Regions from separate parts of the Terrabacter terrigena genome, predicted to be linked through region 2. Evidence: riboswitches for the same ligand, from Rfam matches in the RefSeq annotation. Region 2 holds a riboswitch; the other holds the start of a gene.
The links. Region 2 has a riboswitch for thiamine pyrophosphate ahead of thiE (thiamine phosphate synthase). Riboswitches for the same ligand answer to the same signal wherever they lie in the genome.
Positions count from the first base shown of each region.

Region 1: it holds a riboswitch for thiamine pyrophosphate, as region 2 does, so the genes downstream of both, ACFQ2V_RS07830 (ECF transporter S component) here and thiE (thiamine phosphate synthase) in region 2, are expected to answer to the same signal.

Region 1 covers NZ_JBHTKH010000004.1:59,879-67,552, reverse strand. The annotation lists gene ACFQ2V_RS07835 (ATP-binding cassette domain-containing protein) at 1-1,628, opposite strand, end outside; gene ACFQ2V_RS07830 (ECF transporter S component) at 1,711-2,325, opposite strand; TPP riboswitch at 2,411-2,527, opposite strand; gene ACFQ2V_RS07825 (DUF4235 domain-containing protein) at 2,590-3,057, shown strand; gene ACFQ2V_RS07820 (response regulator) at 3,054-3,710, opposite strand; gene ACFQ2V_RS07815 (sensor histidine kinase) at 3,731-4,915, opposite strand; gene ACFQ2V_RS07810 (DUF1918 domain-containing protein) at 5,041-5,256, shown strand; gene hutI (imidazolonepropionase) at 5,253-6,455, opposite strand; gene ACFQ2V_RS07800 (formimidoylglutamate deiminase) at 6,452-7,674, opposite strand, start outside.
Region 2 covers NZ_JBHTKH010000009.1:90,169-97,842, reverse strand. The annotation lists gene ACFQ2V_RS14525 (glycosyltransferase family 2 protein) at 102-1,229, shown strand; gene ACFQ2V_RS14520 (class I SAM-dependent methyltransferase) at 1,214-1,909, opposite strand; gene ACFQ2V_RS14515 (glutamate-5-semialdehyde dehydrogenase) at 1,957-3,240, opposite strand; TPP riboswitch at 3,353-3,464, shown strand; gene thiE (thiamine phosphate synthase) at 3,463-4,170, shown strand; gene ACFQ2V_RS14505 (FAD-dependent oxidoreductase) at 4,167-5,420, shown strand; gene thiS (sulfur carrier protein ThiS) at 5,417-5,617, shown strand; gene ACFQ2V_RS14495 (thiazole synthase) at 5,620-6,420, shown strand; gene ACFQ2V_RS14490 (thiamine phosphate synthase) at 6,498-7,199, shown strand; gene thiD (bifunctional hydroxymethylpyrimidine kinase/phosphomethylpyrimidine kinase) at 7,196-7,674, shown strand, end outside.

The sequences.
Region 1 (7,674 bases), on a different contig from region 2:
CAGGTGTCGAGCAGGCCGGGCAGGGGCAGCACGCACAGCGCCGTGGCCAGCAGCGCGAGCGAGCCGACCCGGGCGAGCAGGGGGCGCCGCTCGGGCTCGGGTTCGGGCGACGGCTGGGTCGGGGCTTCGAGGCCGACGACGCGGTCGGCGTCGTCGACGACTCCCGGGTCGTGCGTGGTGACGACCACGGCCGCGCCCTCGTCGCGCGCGGCGGCGAGGACGCCTGCGACGGCGGCCCACGTGAGCCGGTCCTGGCCGACGGTCGGCTCGTCGGCGAGGACGAGGGCCGGCCCGTGGGCGACGGCCGAGGCCATCGCGAGACGGCGCTGCTCGCCGCCCGAGAGCTGGCGCGGGTCCACCGCGGCGAGGTGTGCAAGGCCCAGGGCCGAGAGCAGCGCGTCGGCGCGCCGGCCGGCGGCCTCGCGGTCGTGACCCAGCGCCAACGGGGTGGTCAGCACGTCGTCGCGCACGGTGCGGCCGATGATGCTCGTCGCTGCGCGCTGCGGCACCCAGGCGACGGCCCGGGCCAGGTGCGTGGAGGCCCACTCGTGCGGCGGCGCCACGCGGTCGCGGGCGGCGCCATGGTCGCCCGACTCGGCGGGGGTCAGCGGCAGGGCCAGCTCGACGGTGCCGCCGGTGGGGGCCACGAGGCCACCGAGCGCCGACATCAGCGAGGACTTGCCGGCGCCGCTCGGACCGACGAGGGCCACGGTTCGGCCGGCGCGCGCGTCGAGGTCGGCGCCGTCGACGGCGACGGTGGAGCGCGACGGCTCGCCGAGCCGCCTGGTGGTGTGCTCGACCCGCACGTCGATGGCGGCAGCGACGACCTGGCCGTCCGCGACCCGTCCGGCCGCGCCGCCGCGGGCCGGCACCAAGGCGATGTCGAGCGGCTCGGGATCGGGCACGCCGGGCACCCAGATCCCTTGTGCGGCAAGCGAGTCAGCATGGTCTGCCAGCACTTGGCGGGGATCGCCGTCGGCGACGACCCTGCCCGCGGCGTCCAGCACCACGAGCCGGTCGACGTGGTCGAGCCATCCGTCGAGCCGGTGCTCGACGACGACGAGGGTGAGCCCGCGCCGTGCCACGACCTCGGCGACGACGGCGCGCACGCCCGCTGCCGTGTCGGCGTCGAGCATCGCCGTCGGCTCGTCGAGGAGCAGCACGGACGGCTCCATGACGAGCGCCCCGGCGAGGGCGAGCCGCTGGGACTCGCCCCCGCTGAGCGTTGCGGGAGAGCTCTGCGGCGACATCGTCAGGCCGACCTCGTCGAGAACCGCGCGCACCCGGGTGGGCATGTCGGGTGCCGGTACCTGCACGTTCTCGAGACCGAAGGCCACGTCGCGGCCGATCGTCGAGGCGACGACGCCCGCGCCCGGGTCCTGCAGCACGAGCCCCACCGAGCCCGGAACCGCCTGCGGCGCAGCGCCGCCCACGGTCACCTCACCCGAGAGCTCGCCCGAGTCGGCGGTGAGCAGCAGCCCGGCCACCGCCCGCAGCAGGGTCGACTTGCCCGAGCCGCTCGGCCCGGCGAGCAGCACCCGCTCGCCGGGACCGACGGTCAGGTCGAGGCGGTCGAGGACCGGACGCGAGCGCCCGAAGGGCCGCCACGTCAGGTTCTCGACGTGCACCGCGGCACCGGAGCGCACTACGTGCGACCCCGGCCGGAGGTGTTCGACGTGTGGTCTCACCTTCGGGTCCACCTCGACCGGGTCAGACGGCACGCTGTTCGCGGACCTCCTGGCCCGGCGGGAACGGGTTGAGGGCGCCGACCGTGGCGAGCCCGCGGGTCAGGCCGACCGAGAGCAGCGAGCCGAGCACCGCGACGCAGGCGCCGAGCAGCAGCAGGTAGGCGATCTTGTAGTCCCACGTCCAGTCGGTCCAGTAGGAGTACCACTCGTAGACGGCCTCGAACGCGCCGCCGAGGAAGCCGCCGAGCAGCAGCGGCGCCCAGCGGTAGACGGCATACCCGAAGGCGGCGAAGCCGAGCTCGACTCCGAGCCCCTGGACGAGGCCCGAGACGAGGGTGGTCAGGCCCCACTGGGTGCCGATGAGCGCCGACACGACGGCAGCGAGCAGCTCGGTGAAGACCGCGGCCCCGGGGCGCCGGATGATGAGCATGCCGACGATGCCGGCGACGAGCCACGGCCAGCTGAAGAGCGCGGCCAGGGGCGGGAAGCCGGCCGAGACGGCGGCCGACGGTGCTGCGTAGACCAGGCCCCACGCCCAGTAGGCGACGCCGAAGGCGACACCGAGGAAGGCGCAGGTGAGCAGGTCGATGGTGCGCCAGCGGGTCAGCGGACCGGTGGCGGTGATGGTGCTGGTCATGATGGGTCTCCCGGGTTCCAGTAGGGGTGGATACCTGGGGGAGGGCACCGCGACGGGCACGCCGCACGGCGTGGGCCGTCAGGTGACCTGAGAAATACCGACTTCCTTCGCCGGTGCTAACCGGAGCAGGTTCGAGGGTCTGCGGCTCGGCCGTCTGGGCTGCCGCACTCTCAGCGCGTCTCGCGCTCCCCTGTCGTGATGGGTGGTGGTGCTGTTCAGTTGTGGGGGTGACTCTACTCCGGCCGCCATGGGTACAGTCACGCCATGGGCTCCAAGGACTCGAAGAAGGCCGCCAAACAGCTCTCCCGCTCGAAGGAGAAGGCCAAGGCCGCCGCCGCGCCCCGCACGCCGATGGGCGGCCCGGTCTGGAAGATCCTCAGCGTCGGCACGACGCTCGTCGCGACGAAGCTCGCCACCGACGCCGCGCAGAAGGGCTGGAAGCTCGCGACCGGGCGCAACGTGCCGGTCAAGGGTGACTACGAGCGCGAGCGCACCCGCGACGTCATCCTCTTCACCGCGATCTCGTCGATGGCCGTGTCCGCGGCCCGCGTCGCCGCCGAGCGCGGGGCCGCCACCTACTACCGCCACTCGACCGGCCACCTGCCCAAGGCGCTCGAGGACGACCAGGTCAAGCCCACCGACAAAAAGGCCGCCAGGAAGCTCTCCAAGGCCAAGGCCAAGGCCGAGAAGGCGACCCAGAAGGCCATCGACAAGGCCACCGGCAAGCGCTAGCCGGCCTCGCCCACGCGCACGAGCCCCGTCTCGTACGCGAGCACGACCATCTGCACGCGGTCGCGCAGTCCCAGCTTGGAGAGGATGCGCCCGATGTGCGTCTTGACCGTGGCCTCGGCGACGAAGAACGCCGCGGCGATCTCGGTGTTGTTGAGGCCGCGGCCGACCGCCTCGAGCACCTCGCGCTCGCGCTCGGTGAGCAGGTCGAGCCGCTCGGCGCCTGTCGGCCGCGCGGGGGTCGCGAGCACCGGCAGGAAGCGGTCGAGCAGGCGCCGGGTCGGGCCGGGTGCGACCACGGCGTCGCCGGTGTGGACGGCCCGGATCGCGGCGAGAAGCTCCGCCGGACCGGCGTCCTTGAGCAGGAAGCCGGCCGCGCCGGCGCGCAGGGCCGCGTAGACGTACTCGTCGAGGTCGAACGTCGTCAGCACGAGCACCTTCGGCACCTCGCCGCGCGCCACGATGCGGCGCGTCGCCTCGATGCCGTCGAGCCGCGGCATCCGGATGTCCATGAGCACCACGTCGACGTCGCGTCCGGGCAGCGCGTCGAGCGCGGCCTGCCCGTCGGCGCACTCGGCGATGACGTCGATGTCGGGCTCGGCATCGAGCACCATCCGGAAACCGGCGCGCACGAGCGCCTGGTCGTCGACGAGCATCACCCTGGTCGGGTCGCCGGTCACGGCTGCTCCTTCGTCGGCATGGTCGCGAGCACCTCGAACCCGCCGGTCCGGCCCGGCCCTGCCGTCAGCGTGCCACCGTGCACGGCGACTCGCTCGCTCATGCCGGGCAGGCCGTGGCCGCGGCCGTCGTCCGTGCTGGCGGCGCCGCGCCCGTCGTCGGTGACGCAGATGCGCAGCCGGTCGGGTGCCTGGTGCACGTCGACGACGGCGCTGGCACCCGGCCCGGCATGCTTGATGACGTTGGTCAGCGCCTCCTGGACGACCCGGTAGGCCGCGAGGTCGAGCCCCACGGACCGGTCACGCTCCGCGCCCTCCACCGTCAGCGTCACCGGCACGCCGGCCGCCCGCACGCGCGACACGAGGTCGCCCAGCTGGTCGATGCCACCGGTCGGCGCGAGCTCGGCCCCCGACTGGGGGTCGCGCAGCACGCCGACGAGCCGCCGGGTCTCGGTGAGGGCGTCGCGGGCCGTCGACCCGATGGTCTCGAGCGCGCCCACCGACCGGGCGAGCGCGTCGTCGGGACTGCGCTCGGCGGCATACGCGGCGCCGTCGGCCTGCACGACGATGACCGACAGCGCGTGCGCGACGACGTCGTGCATCTCGCGCGCGATCGCGGCGCGCTCGTCCTTGGCGGCGAGGCGCAGCTCCTGCTCTCGCTCACGCTCGATCCGTTCGGCGCGGTCCTGCAGGTCGGAGAGCCGCTGGAGCCGGGCCCGCTTGAGGTCGCCCAGCGCCCAGGCCGCGAGCGACGCGGCGGCGCACGCCATGAAGGTGAAGACGAGCTCCCCCATGCCGGGGGTCCGGCCGCTCACGGCGTTGAACCGCAGGCCTGCGATGGCCGAGCCGAGCGCGGCGACCCCGAGGCCGGCCACGCGTACGCCCCGGCGGGGGTCATAGGCGGCGAGCGAGTACAGCGCGACGAGGAAGGCGAGGTCGCCCGGCAGCAGGTTGCTCGTCGGGATCACGCGCAGCGCGAGCGCGACGCTGACGACGGCGAAGGCGAGGGCCGGGTGGCTGCGGCGCAGCAGGAGCGCGAGGTTCGCGACGCCGACGACGGCCCAGCCGATGCCGTGCCCCTCGCCGAGCACGACGAGCCCCAGCAGCGCCAGGACGAGCGCCAGCGGCACGTCGAGCAGCAGCGGCCGGCGCTGCAGCCAGTCGTACACGTTCCCCTCGGTCACGCCCAGAGCCTACGAGCGCCGGGCGGGCCGGTCGTCAGACCGTGGTCGGAGTCCGGCCGAGCGAGGCCTTTCCGTGGGCGCCGCGACGTGGTGTGCTTGGGGTGGAGCCCCTGAGGAGGTGTGCCATGGAGGCACGGGTCGGTGACCGCATCACGATGGCCGCGGAGCACGTCGGCCAGAGCACCCGCGAGGGCACGATCCGCGAGGTCAAGGGCGAGGGCGGCGGGCCGCCGTACGTCGTCGAGTGGTCCGACGGCCACACCGGGATCATCCATCCGGGTCCCGGCTCGGTGCTGCGCTGCGAGCACGTCGAGCAGCCGGCCGACGAGACGACGGGCTAGACCTCGAGCGCTCGCACGATCGGCACCCCGGCCCGGTAGGCGAGGTGCAGGTGGCTCGGCGCGTCGATGACCGCGAGCTCGGCGGGCTGCCCGGGCGCGACGCGACGGTCGAGCCCGAGCGAGCGCGCCGAGACGGCAGTGGCTGCGTGCAGCGCCTCGGCCGGCGTCATCCCCATCTCGCGCACGGCCAGCGCGATGGCGAACGGGATGGACGACGAGTAGCACGTGCCCGGGTTGCAGTCCGAGGCCAGTGCGACGTCGACGCCCGCGTCGACGAGGCGCCGGGCGTCGGGGTAGGGCGAGCGCGTCGAGAACTCGACGCCCGGCAGCAGCGTGGCGACGGTGGTGCCGCGTGCCCCGGCGAGAGCCTCGACGTCGGCGTCGTCGAGGTAGGTGCAGTGGTCGACGCTGCGGGCGCCGAGCTCGCAGGCGAGCCGGACGCCTGGGCCGTGGCCGAGCTGGTTGCCGTGGACGCGGAGCGCCAGGCCGGCGTCGCGACCGGCTGTGAGGATCGCCCGCGCCTCGTCGCCGTCGAAGGCGTGGGCCGAGTGCGGCTCACAGAAGACGTCGATGCTCTCGGCGAGGCTCGTCGGCCCGTCGGCGGTCACCGCGTCGAGCATCGGACCGGTGACGAGGTCGACGTATGCCGCACGGTCCGTGGCGTACTCGCGTGGCACGACGTGCGCGCCGAGGAACGTCGTGTGCGGAGTGAGCTCGCGCGCGATGCGCAGTGAGCGCAGCTCGTCGTCGAGGGTCAGTCCGTAGCCGCTCTTGATCTCGACGGTCGTCGTTCCCTGCGCGCGCATCTCGGCAACGCGGGCCGCGACGAGGACGCGCAGCTCGTCGTCGCTCGCCGCGCGGGTCGCTGCCACCGAGACCGCGATGCCGCCGCCGTCGTAGGGGGTGCCCGTCATGCGGGCGGCGAACTCGGCCGACCGGTCGCCGGCGAAGACGAGGTGGGTGTGCGAGTCGACGAAACCAGGGATGACGGCACGACCGCCGAGGTCGCGTCGCTCGTCGGCGTCGGGCGCCTCGGCGGCGGGGCCGACCCAGGCGATCTCACCGTCGGCGACGACGAGGGCCGCGTCGCGGACGATGCCGAGCATCGCGTCGCCGCGGCCAGCACGGTCGCGGTGGCCGTCGCCGCGGGCCGGGTCGTTCGTCGTCAGCTCGGAGATGCCCGTGAGGAGCAGGCTCACGCCGGAACCCCTCCGGTGACGCGGTCGATGGCACCGACGAGCAGGCGGCCGACGTCGCCCATCCGGTGCCGACCGTCGCTGACGACGACGTCGCCACCCACGACGACGGTCGACACGTCGGAGGCCACGCACGCGTAGATGATCTGGTCGTGCGCCGCGCCCGCGGTGTTGACCGTGTCGGTGCGCACCGTGACGAAGTCGGCGAGCGCGCCCTTGCTCAGGTGGCCGCCGTCGGACCAGCCGAGGGACCGGTAGCCGTTGAACGACGCCGCGAGGAGCAGGTCGTTCGCCGAGAAGCGGTCTCGCTCGTTGGTGACGAGCCGCTCGTGCATCTCGAGGCCCCGCAGCTCCTCGAACGGGTCGATGACGACGTGCTGGTCGGAGCCCAGCGAGAGCGGGCTGCCGGCGTCGTGCAGGGCGCGGGCGGGGCCGATGCCGTCGGCGAGGTCACGCTCGGTCGTCGGGCAGAAGCAGGCCCCCGTGCCCGTGCCGCCGAGCAGGTCGATGTCGCGGTCCTCGAGGTGGGTCGCGTGGACGGCCGTGGCGTGGGCGCCGAGCGCGCCCGCCTCGTCGAGCAGCTGGGTCGGGCTCGCGCCGTAGAACATCTGGCAGGCGAGGTTCTCGCCGTGCTGCTCCGACAGGTGCACGTGCAGGGGCAGGTCGCCGGCGGCCTCGACGACCCGCGGCAGGTCCTCGCGTCGCACGGCACGGACGGAGTGGATGGCGGCGCCCAGCCGCACCCGGTCGGTCTCACCGCGACGCTCGGACATGCGCGCCGCCCACGCCTCGACGGTGCCGTCGCTGAACCGGCGTTGGCCCGGGTGCAGCTCGACGTGGCCGCCCCCGTTGAGGCCGCCCTCGAGGTAGCACGTGTCGAGCAGGGTGAGCCGGATGCCGGCCTCGTCGGCCGCCTGTCGCACGGCGAGACCCATCGCGTTCGGGTCGCCGTAGGGGTGGCCGCCCGGGCGGTGGTGGACGTAGTGGAACTCCCCCACGACCGTGATGCCGGCCTGCACCATCTCGGCGAAGACGGCCCGCGCGAGCGCGAAGTAGGTGTCGGGGTTGAGCTGCTCCGCGGCGGCATACATCTGCTCGCGCCAGCTCCAGAAGTTGCCACCGCCGCCGTTGACGCGGCCGCGCAGGGCTCGGTGGAAGGCGTGGCTGTGGGCGTTGGCCATGCCCGGCAGGGTCACGCCGGGCAGCCGCACGTCGTCGGGCT
Region 2 (7,674 bases):
CGCCGGGCACGCCGCTCGCTGGGGTGTCGCCACGCGCGGGACACAGCCCGGGCACAGGACGGTGACAGCGGCAGCCCACCAGCGGCCGTACCCTTGTTCGCATGGTTCCTGAGTTGTCCGTGGTCATCCCGATGTACAACGAGGAGGAGGTGCTCCCCCTCCTCGTCGAGCGGCTCCGTCCGCTCCTCGACGGCATGGGCACGACCTACGAGGTGGTCGCGGTCGACGATGGCAGCAAGGACCTCACCGCCGCCCTGCTCCAGCGCTACCACCGCGAGTGGCCGCAGCTGCGCGTCGTGCGCCTGCGGGCCAACGCCGGTCACCAGGCCGCCATCTCGGCGGGGCTCGTCAGCGCGCTCGGCGACTACGTCGTCACGCTCGATGCCGACCTGCAGGACCCGCCCGAGATCATCCCGCAGATGCTCTCGGCGGCGAAGGACGACGGCGTCGACGTCGTCTACGGCGTGCGCAACGACCGGTCCACCGACACGTGGTTCAAGCGGGCGTCGGCCCAGGCCTTCTACAAGCTCATCGGCCTCATGTCGCAGACCTCCGCCCACGCCGACGCCGGCGACTACCGCCTCATGTCACGCGCGACCATCGACGCCATCAACAGCCTCCCCGAGCACAACCGGGTGCTGCGCTTCATCGTGCCGGCGCTCAACTTCCCGTCCGACACGGTCGACTACAAGCGCGAGGAGCGCGCGGCCGGCGCGTCGAAGTACCCCCTCATCAAGATGATCAAGCTCTCGCTCGACTCGCTGACGGGCTTCTCGACGGCCCCGCTGCGGCTGGCGACGTTCGCCGGCTTCGGGGGCGCGGTGCTCGCGGTGCTGCTCGTGCTCTACACCCTCATCTCGCGTTCCCAGGGGCACACCGTCGCGGGCTGGACCTCGACCGTGGCCATCGTCGCGGGCGTCGGCGCCGTGCAGCTCGTCTGCGTCGGCATCCTGGGCGAGTACATCGGCCGGATGTACGCCCACATGCAGGGACGCCCGACCTACTTCATCGCCTACGACTCGCTGACGGCCGACACCGGCGCGCACGGCCCCACCGACACGCCGCTGCCGGCGCAGCCGAGTGAGGCCCACATCCCCACGACGAGCCAGCACACCATGGCGCAGGCAGCTGCCGGCAGCGCCGGCACGGCTGGCACCGCCGGCACGGGAGCCGCGGCCAACGGTTCGGCGCGGGCCGCCGAGCCCGGACGGAGTCAGCTGCGCGGCTGAGCCCGCACGAGCAGGCTGACGCCCGGCAGCTGCTTGACCGGGAGGTAGCGCTCCGCGGTGATGATCGTGCGTAGGCCGAAGTTCACGACCGGGTGCAGGTCGTCGAGGTCGGAGCCCGAGCTCACCTTGCGCCGCATGGCCACGACCGGGCGCAGCAGCACGTTCCAGGAGCGGACGTCCGCGATGTCGAACCCACCGCGGTCGAGCAGCGAGAGCAGCCCGTCGCGGGTGTAGCGGCGCACGTGGTCGACCGCCTCGTCGTGGCTCGACCACAGCTTGGGGTCGGCCGGGACGGCGACGAGGTAGGTGCCGGTCGGCTTGAGCACTCGGTGCACCTCGGCGACCGCCGCGTCGTCGTCGTGGAGGTGCTCGAGCAGGTCGAAGGCCATGACGAGGTCGAGCGAGTCGTCGGCGAACGGCAGCCTCGTGGCGTCACCTCGCAAGGTGGCGAGGCCACGCCCGTGGGCGACCTCGGCACCGTCGGCGCCGTACTCGAGCGCGACGGCGTCCCAGCCGTGCTGACGCAGGACCCGGGTGTTGCCACCCCCTGCCGCGCCGATGTCGAGGGCGCGTCCGGGGGCCAGCCCCGAGATGGCCTTGGCCAGGAGGTGACGCCGCTCGCGGTACCACCAGTGGTCGTCCTCCAGCTCAGCGAGCTTCCGGACCTCGGTGCCTTCCATGGACGGACATCATGCCACCCCGTCGGCGCGAGCCGGTGAGGCGCCCGTCAGCGGGTGTGTCCGTCGCCCTCGACGACCCACTTGGTCGTCGTCAGCTCGGGCAGCGCCATCGGGCCGCGGGCGTGGAGCTTCTGCGTCGAGATGCCGATCTCGGCGCCGAATCCGAACTCACCACCGTCGGTGAAGCGAGTACTTGCGTTGACCATGACCGCAGCGGCATCGACCTCCGCGGTGAAGCGGCGGGCCGCCGCGCGGTCGTCGGTGACGATCGCCTCGGTGTGGCCGGTGCCGTAGCGGCGGATGCGGTCCATCGCCTCGTCGACGTCGTCGACGACGGCCACGCTCATCTCGAGCCCGTGCCACTCGGTGCCGAAGTCCGTCTCGCTCGCGAGGTCGTATGCCGCCCCGGCCGCCTCGGCGTACTCGGTGACCTCAGGTGCCACGTGCAGTCGCACCCCGGCGCCGGCGAGGTCGGTGAGGGCCTTGGGCAGGAAGTCGGCGGCGACGTCGCGGTGGACGAGCAGCGACTCGGCCGCGTTGCACACGCTGGGCCGGTGGGTCTTGGCGTTGAGGGTGATGGCCCGCGCCTTGTCGAGGTCGGCGGCGCGGTCGACGTAGACGTGGCAGACACCGACGCCGGTCTCGATGACGGGCACGGTCGACTCGCGAACGACGGTCTGGATGAGGTCGGCGCCGCCCCGCGGGATCACGAGGTCGACGTGGCCGCGAGCCGTCATCAGGGCGCGAGCAGCGTCGCGTCCACCCTCCTCGAGCAGCGTGATGGCCTCGACCGGAAGTCCTTGCGCCGCAAGGGAGTCGCGCATCGCTTGGACGAGGGCGTGGTTGCTGCTGGCAGCTGCCGAGCCGCCTCGGAGGAGCACGGCGTTGCCCGACTTCAGGCACAGGCCCGCAGCATCCACGGTGACGTTGGGCCGGGCCTCGTAGATCATCCCGATGACGCCCATGGGGACACGCACCTGACGGATCTGCAGGCCGTTGGCCAGCGTGGAGCCGCGGACGATCTCGCCCACGGGGTCGGGCAGGGCGGCGACGTCGCGCAGCGCCTGGGCGACCGCCGACACACGGGCCTCGTCGAGGCGGAGCCGGTCCTGCAGGCTCTCGCTCATGCCGCCGGCCCGGCCGCGCTCGATGTCCTCGGCGTTGGCCGCGACGATCGACGGGGTCGCGGCGTCGACGGCGTCGGCGAGACGCAGCAGCACGGCGTCCTTCTCGGCGCGGGACATGAGGGCGAGGCGGCGGGAGGCGACGCGCGCCTTCTCCGCGAGCGCCGTCACCTGCTCGACGACGGCGGGGTCGATCGTCTGGGACATGCCACCAGCGTAATTCGTGCTGCCGGAGGAGGACCGGTCCTTCCGTGGCGTGGACCGACGGGCCTGTCGTGGTCACCGGATGCGGACGGGGTCGCGATGTGGTTATGGTGGCGACGTCCTTCACGGGAGTCCGGCGCACCGGGCTGAGAGGGGGCTGACGCGGCCCTGACCGTCCACACCTGATCCGGATCATGCCGGCGCAGGGACCAAGGAGTCGCGTTCATGTCACGAACCAGCCGGGGCCTCGTCCCTGCACTGCACGTCCTCACCGACACCCGCGAGGGTCGCGACCCGCTGCCCGACGTGCGGGCCGCCGTGTCGAGCGGCCCGTGCGCCGTCCAGGTCCGGGCCAAGGACCTGTCCGACCGGGACCACCTGGCCCTCACCCTCGCCGTGATCGCCGTCGCGCGGCCGGCCGGCTGCCTCGTCATCGTGGACGACCGCGTCGACGTGGCGGTCGCCGCGGACGCCGACGGCGTGCACCTCGGCGCGTCCGACCTCCCGGTCGACCTCGTGCGCACCATCACGCCGCCCGAGTTCGTCATCGGGGCGACTGCCCGGGATGCGCTGACCGCCAAGGCCGCCGAAGATCTCGGCGCCAGCTACCTGGGAGTGGGTCCGGCCTACGCGACCACGACGAAGGCCGGGCTTCCCGAACCGCTCGGCCCGGAAGGCGTCGCCCTTGTCGTGGCGGCCACGTCCCTGCCCGTGATCGCGGTCGGCGGGGTGACGGCTGCCCACGTGCCGGCGCTGCGTGCCGCAGGCGTGCACGGCGTCGCGGTCGTCACCGCCGTGAGCGAGGCGACCCACCCGACCGCCGCAGCAGCCGCGCTGGCCGCTGCGCTCGGGTGCCCACCCACACCACCCACACCACCAGCGGCGCCCGGGGCGCCGCGGTCCGAGTCCAGAACGACTTCCACCCGCGCGTGAGCCGCTGGGCCGCCCCTGCCGGGGCGCGAGCCTCGGGCCGGCGGCAGGTCGCCGTGATCGGCGCCGGGATCGTCGGGCTCTCCTGTGCCTGGCGCCTCGTCGAGCAGGGACATGCCGTCACGGTCTTCGACCCGGACGTCGCCGGCGGCGCGACCCACGCGGCTGCAGGCATGGTCGCACCCGCGAGCGAGGCGGTCTTCGGCCAGGACACCCTGCTCGCGACGGGGCTGGCGGCCGCAAGGGAGTGGCCGCGGTTCGCCGCCGACCTGACCGGCGCCGGCGGACAGCCCGTCGAGCTTCGGCCCCGTGCGACCCTGCTCGTCGCCCTCGACGCCGACGACGAGGCCAGCCTCGCGCGGCACGCACGGCACCTCGAGCGCCGGAACTGCCCGGTCGAGAGGCTCTCCACCCGCTCGGCCCGCCGGCTCGAGCCGGCCCTGTCGCCCCGGGTGCGGGGTGCAGTGCGGCTGGCCGAGACCGCGGTCGACCCGCGTGTCGTCGCGCGCGCCCTGGCGCACGCCGTCGTCGCGGGCGGCGGGGCCGTCGTGCCTCTCGACGTCGAGCCCGTCGTACGCGCGGGGCGGGCAACGGGCGTACGCAGTCGGCGGGCAACGGGCGTACGCGTCGGGCCGGCCACCGCTGTCCGCGGCGTCACCCAGGGCACCCAGGGCACCCAGGGCACCCAGGGCACCCAGGGCACCGTCACCTACGAGGCGGACGTCGTCGTCGTGGCAGCGGGCTGGGCGTCCGCGCCCTTGCTCCGGGCCTTGGGTCACGCGGTCCCGGTCCGTCCCCTCAAGGGCCAGGTGCTCCGCCTCGACGCCACCCCCGGGGTCCTCGCCCACACGGTGCGCGCGACCGTGCGTGGCCGTGAGGTCTACGTCGTCCCCCGTCCCGGCGGCGAGGTCGTCGTCGGGGCGACGAGCGAGGACGTCGGGGCGAACACGTCGGTGACGGCAGGCGCCGTGCACGACCTGCTGCACGACGCGATCGAGGTCGTGCCCGAGCTGGCCGAGGCAGGGCTTCGGGAGACCACCGCACGGCTGCGCCCGGCGACCGCCGACAACCTGCCGCTCGTGGGTCCGACGTGCGTCGACGGACTCCTGCTCGCCAGCGGACACGGGCGCGACGGGGTGCTGCTCGCACCCGTCACCGCCGACGCCGTTCTCGCCCACGTCGAGGGACGACCGCCACCCCGGGCCATGGAACCCCTTGCCGCCCGACGCCTCTGCCAGAAGGAGCACCCATGACGATCCAGCTCAACGGCGCCGAACGCCTCGTGCGACCCGGCACGACCGTGCGCGACCTCCTCGACGAGCTCGGTCTGGAGTCCCGCGGCATCGCCGTTGCCCTCGACCACGTCATCGTCCCGCGCTCCGCGTGGGCCGCGACGGTGGTGGCCGTGGGCGCCCGGGTGGACGTCGTCACCGCGATGCAGGGCGGCTGACGATGAGGACCCCGGTTGCCGGCCTTTCCGGCCCCCAGGACTCCCTCGTGCTCGCCGGCCGCACGCTGGGCTCCCGGCTCATCATCGGCACCGGTGGCGCCACGAGCCACGCCTCGCTCGAGTCTGCCGTCCGGGCCTCCGGCACCGAGCTCGTCACCGTCGCCGTGCGCCGGGTTCCCCAGGGCGGGGTCGGCGGGCTGCTCGACGTGCTCGGGCGCTGCGGCGTCTCCCTCCTGCCGAACACGGCGGGCTGCCGCACGGCCCGGGAGGCGATGCTCACCGCACGTCTCGCCCGCGAGGCGCTCGGCACCGACTGGGTCAAGCTCGAGATCGTCGCCGACGACCGGACGCTGCTGCCCGACGTCGTCGAGCTCGTCGACGCCGCCGACCAGCTCGTGCGCGACGGGTTCGTCGTGCTGCCCTACACCACGGACGACGCCGTCGTGGCGCGCCGCCTCGTCGATGCGGGCTGCGCGGCCGTCATGCCGCTCGGGTCGCCGATCGGCAGCGGCCTCGGCATCCGCAACCCGCACGCCATCGAGCTCGTCCGCGACGCCGTCGACGTGCCCGTCGTGCTCGACGCCGGCATCGGCACCGCGTCCGACGCAGCCCTGGCGATGGAGCTCGGCTGCGACGCGGTGCTCCTCGCCACCGCCGTGACCCGCGCCGAGGACCCGGCGGCGATGGCGGCCGCCATGCGTCATGCCGTGGTCGCCGGCCGGCTCGCACGCCTGGCCGGGCGCGTCCCCGTACGCCGCCTGGCCCTCGCCTCCTCTCCCACCGACGGACTGGTCGGCTCATGACCGCGGTCACCCCACCCACCACTCCACCCGCCTCCCCACCGAACGGGGCGCTCGGGCGCCGGCGGGTCGGAGCCGACGTGCCCCGGGTCCTCGTGCTCACCGACCGGGCCCAGCTTCGTCCGGGCCGCCACCTCCTCGACGTCGTCGAGGCGGCACTCGAGGGCGGAGCCGACGGCGTGCTCGTGCGGGAACGCGACCTCCCCGAGGAGGTACGCGCCGGGCTGGTGGCCGACGTCCTATCCCGGTGCGTCAGCGCCGGGGCCCTCCTGGTCGTGGCCACGCCCGCACCGCCCGGCGCGTCGGCGGACCTCGGGGTGCACCAGCGCGGCACCGACCTCGGCCGGGTGTCGGCGCCGGTCGTGGGCCGCTCGTGCCACGGGGCCTCCGACCTGCTGCGCGCCGCCGGCGACGGGCTCGACTACGTGACGCTGTCGCCCGTCTCCACGACCAGGTCGAAGCCCGGCTACGGGCCCGCCCTCGGACAGGCCGGTCTGCGAGCCACCATCACGACCGCCCGCCGCAGCCGCGGGTCCCTGCCACGGCTGCTCGCCCTCGGTGGCATCGGCCCGCACGACGCAGGTCGCTGGATCGGTGCCGGGGCCGACGGTGTCGCCGTGATGGGCACGGTCATGCGCTCGGACGACCCCCTCGGCACCATTCGGGCCGTCGTCCGCGGCGTCGCGGCGGCCCTGGCAGAACGCGCCGAACGCGCCGAACGGGCCGAACGGGCCGAACCTCACCTCTGCCCGCCGCGCGACGCCGAGGCCGGACCGGCATGAGGACCCCACCTGTGGCCCTCACCGTCGCCGGCTCCGACAGCGGGGGCGGCGCCGGCATCCAGGCCGACCTCGCGACGTTCGCCGCCCTCGGGGTCCACGGCGCCAGCGCGGTCACGGCCGTCACGGTGCAGGACACGAGGGGCGTCCACGCGATCCACCCGGTACCGAGCGACGTCGTCGTCCAGCAGGTGGCGGTCGTCGTGAGCGACCTGGCACCCCGTGCGACGAAGACGGGCATGCTCGGCGACGCCGCGACGGCCAGCGCCCTCGCCATCCTCGCGGCTGACGGGCTGCTGCCCCGCCTCGTGGTCGACCCGGTGCTCGTGTCGACCTCCGGCCACGCCCTTGCGACACACGACGTCCTCGCGGTGATGCGGGACGACCTGCTGCCGCACGCGGCCGTCATCACCCCCAACACCGACGAGGCGGCAGCCCTGCTCGGCTGCTCCCCCGCGGCCTCGCTCCGCGACCAGAC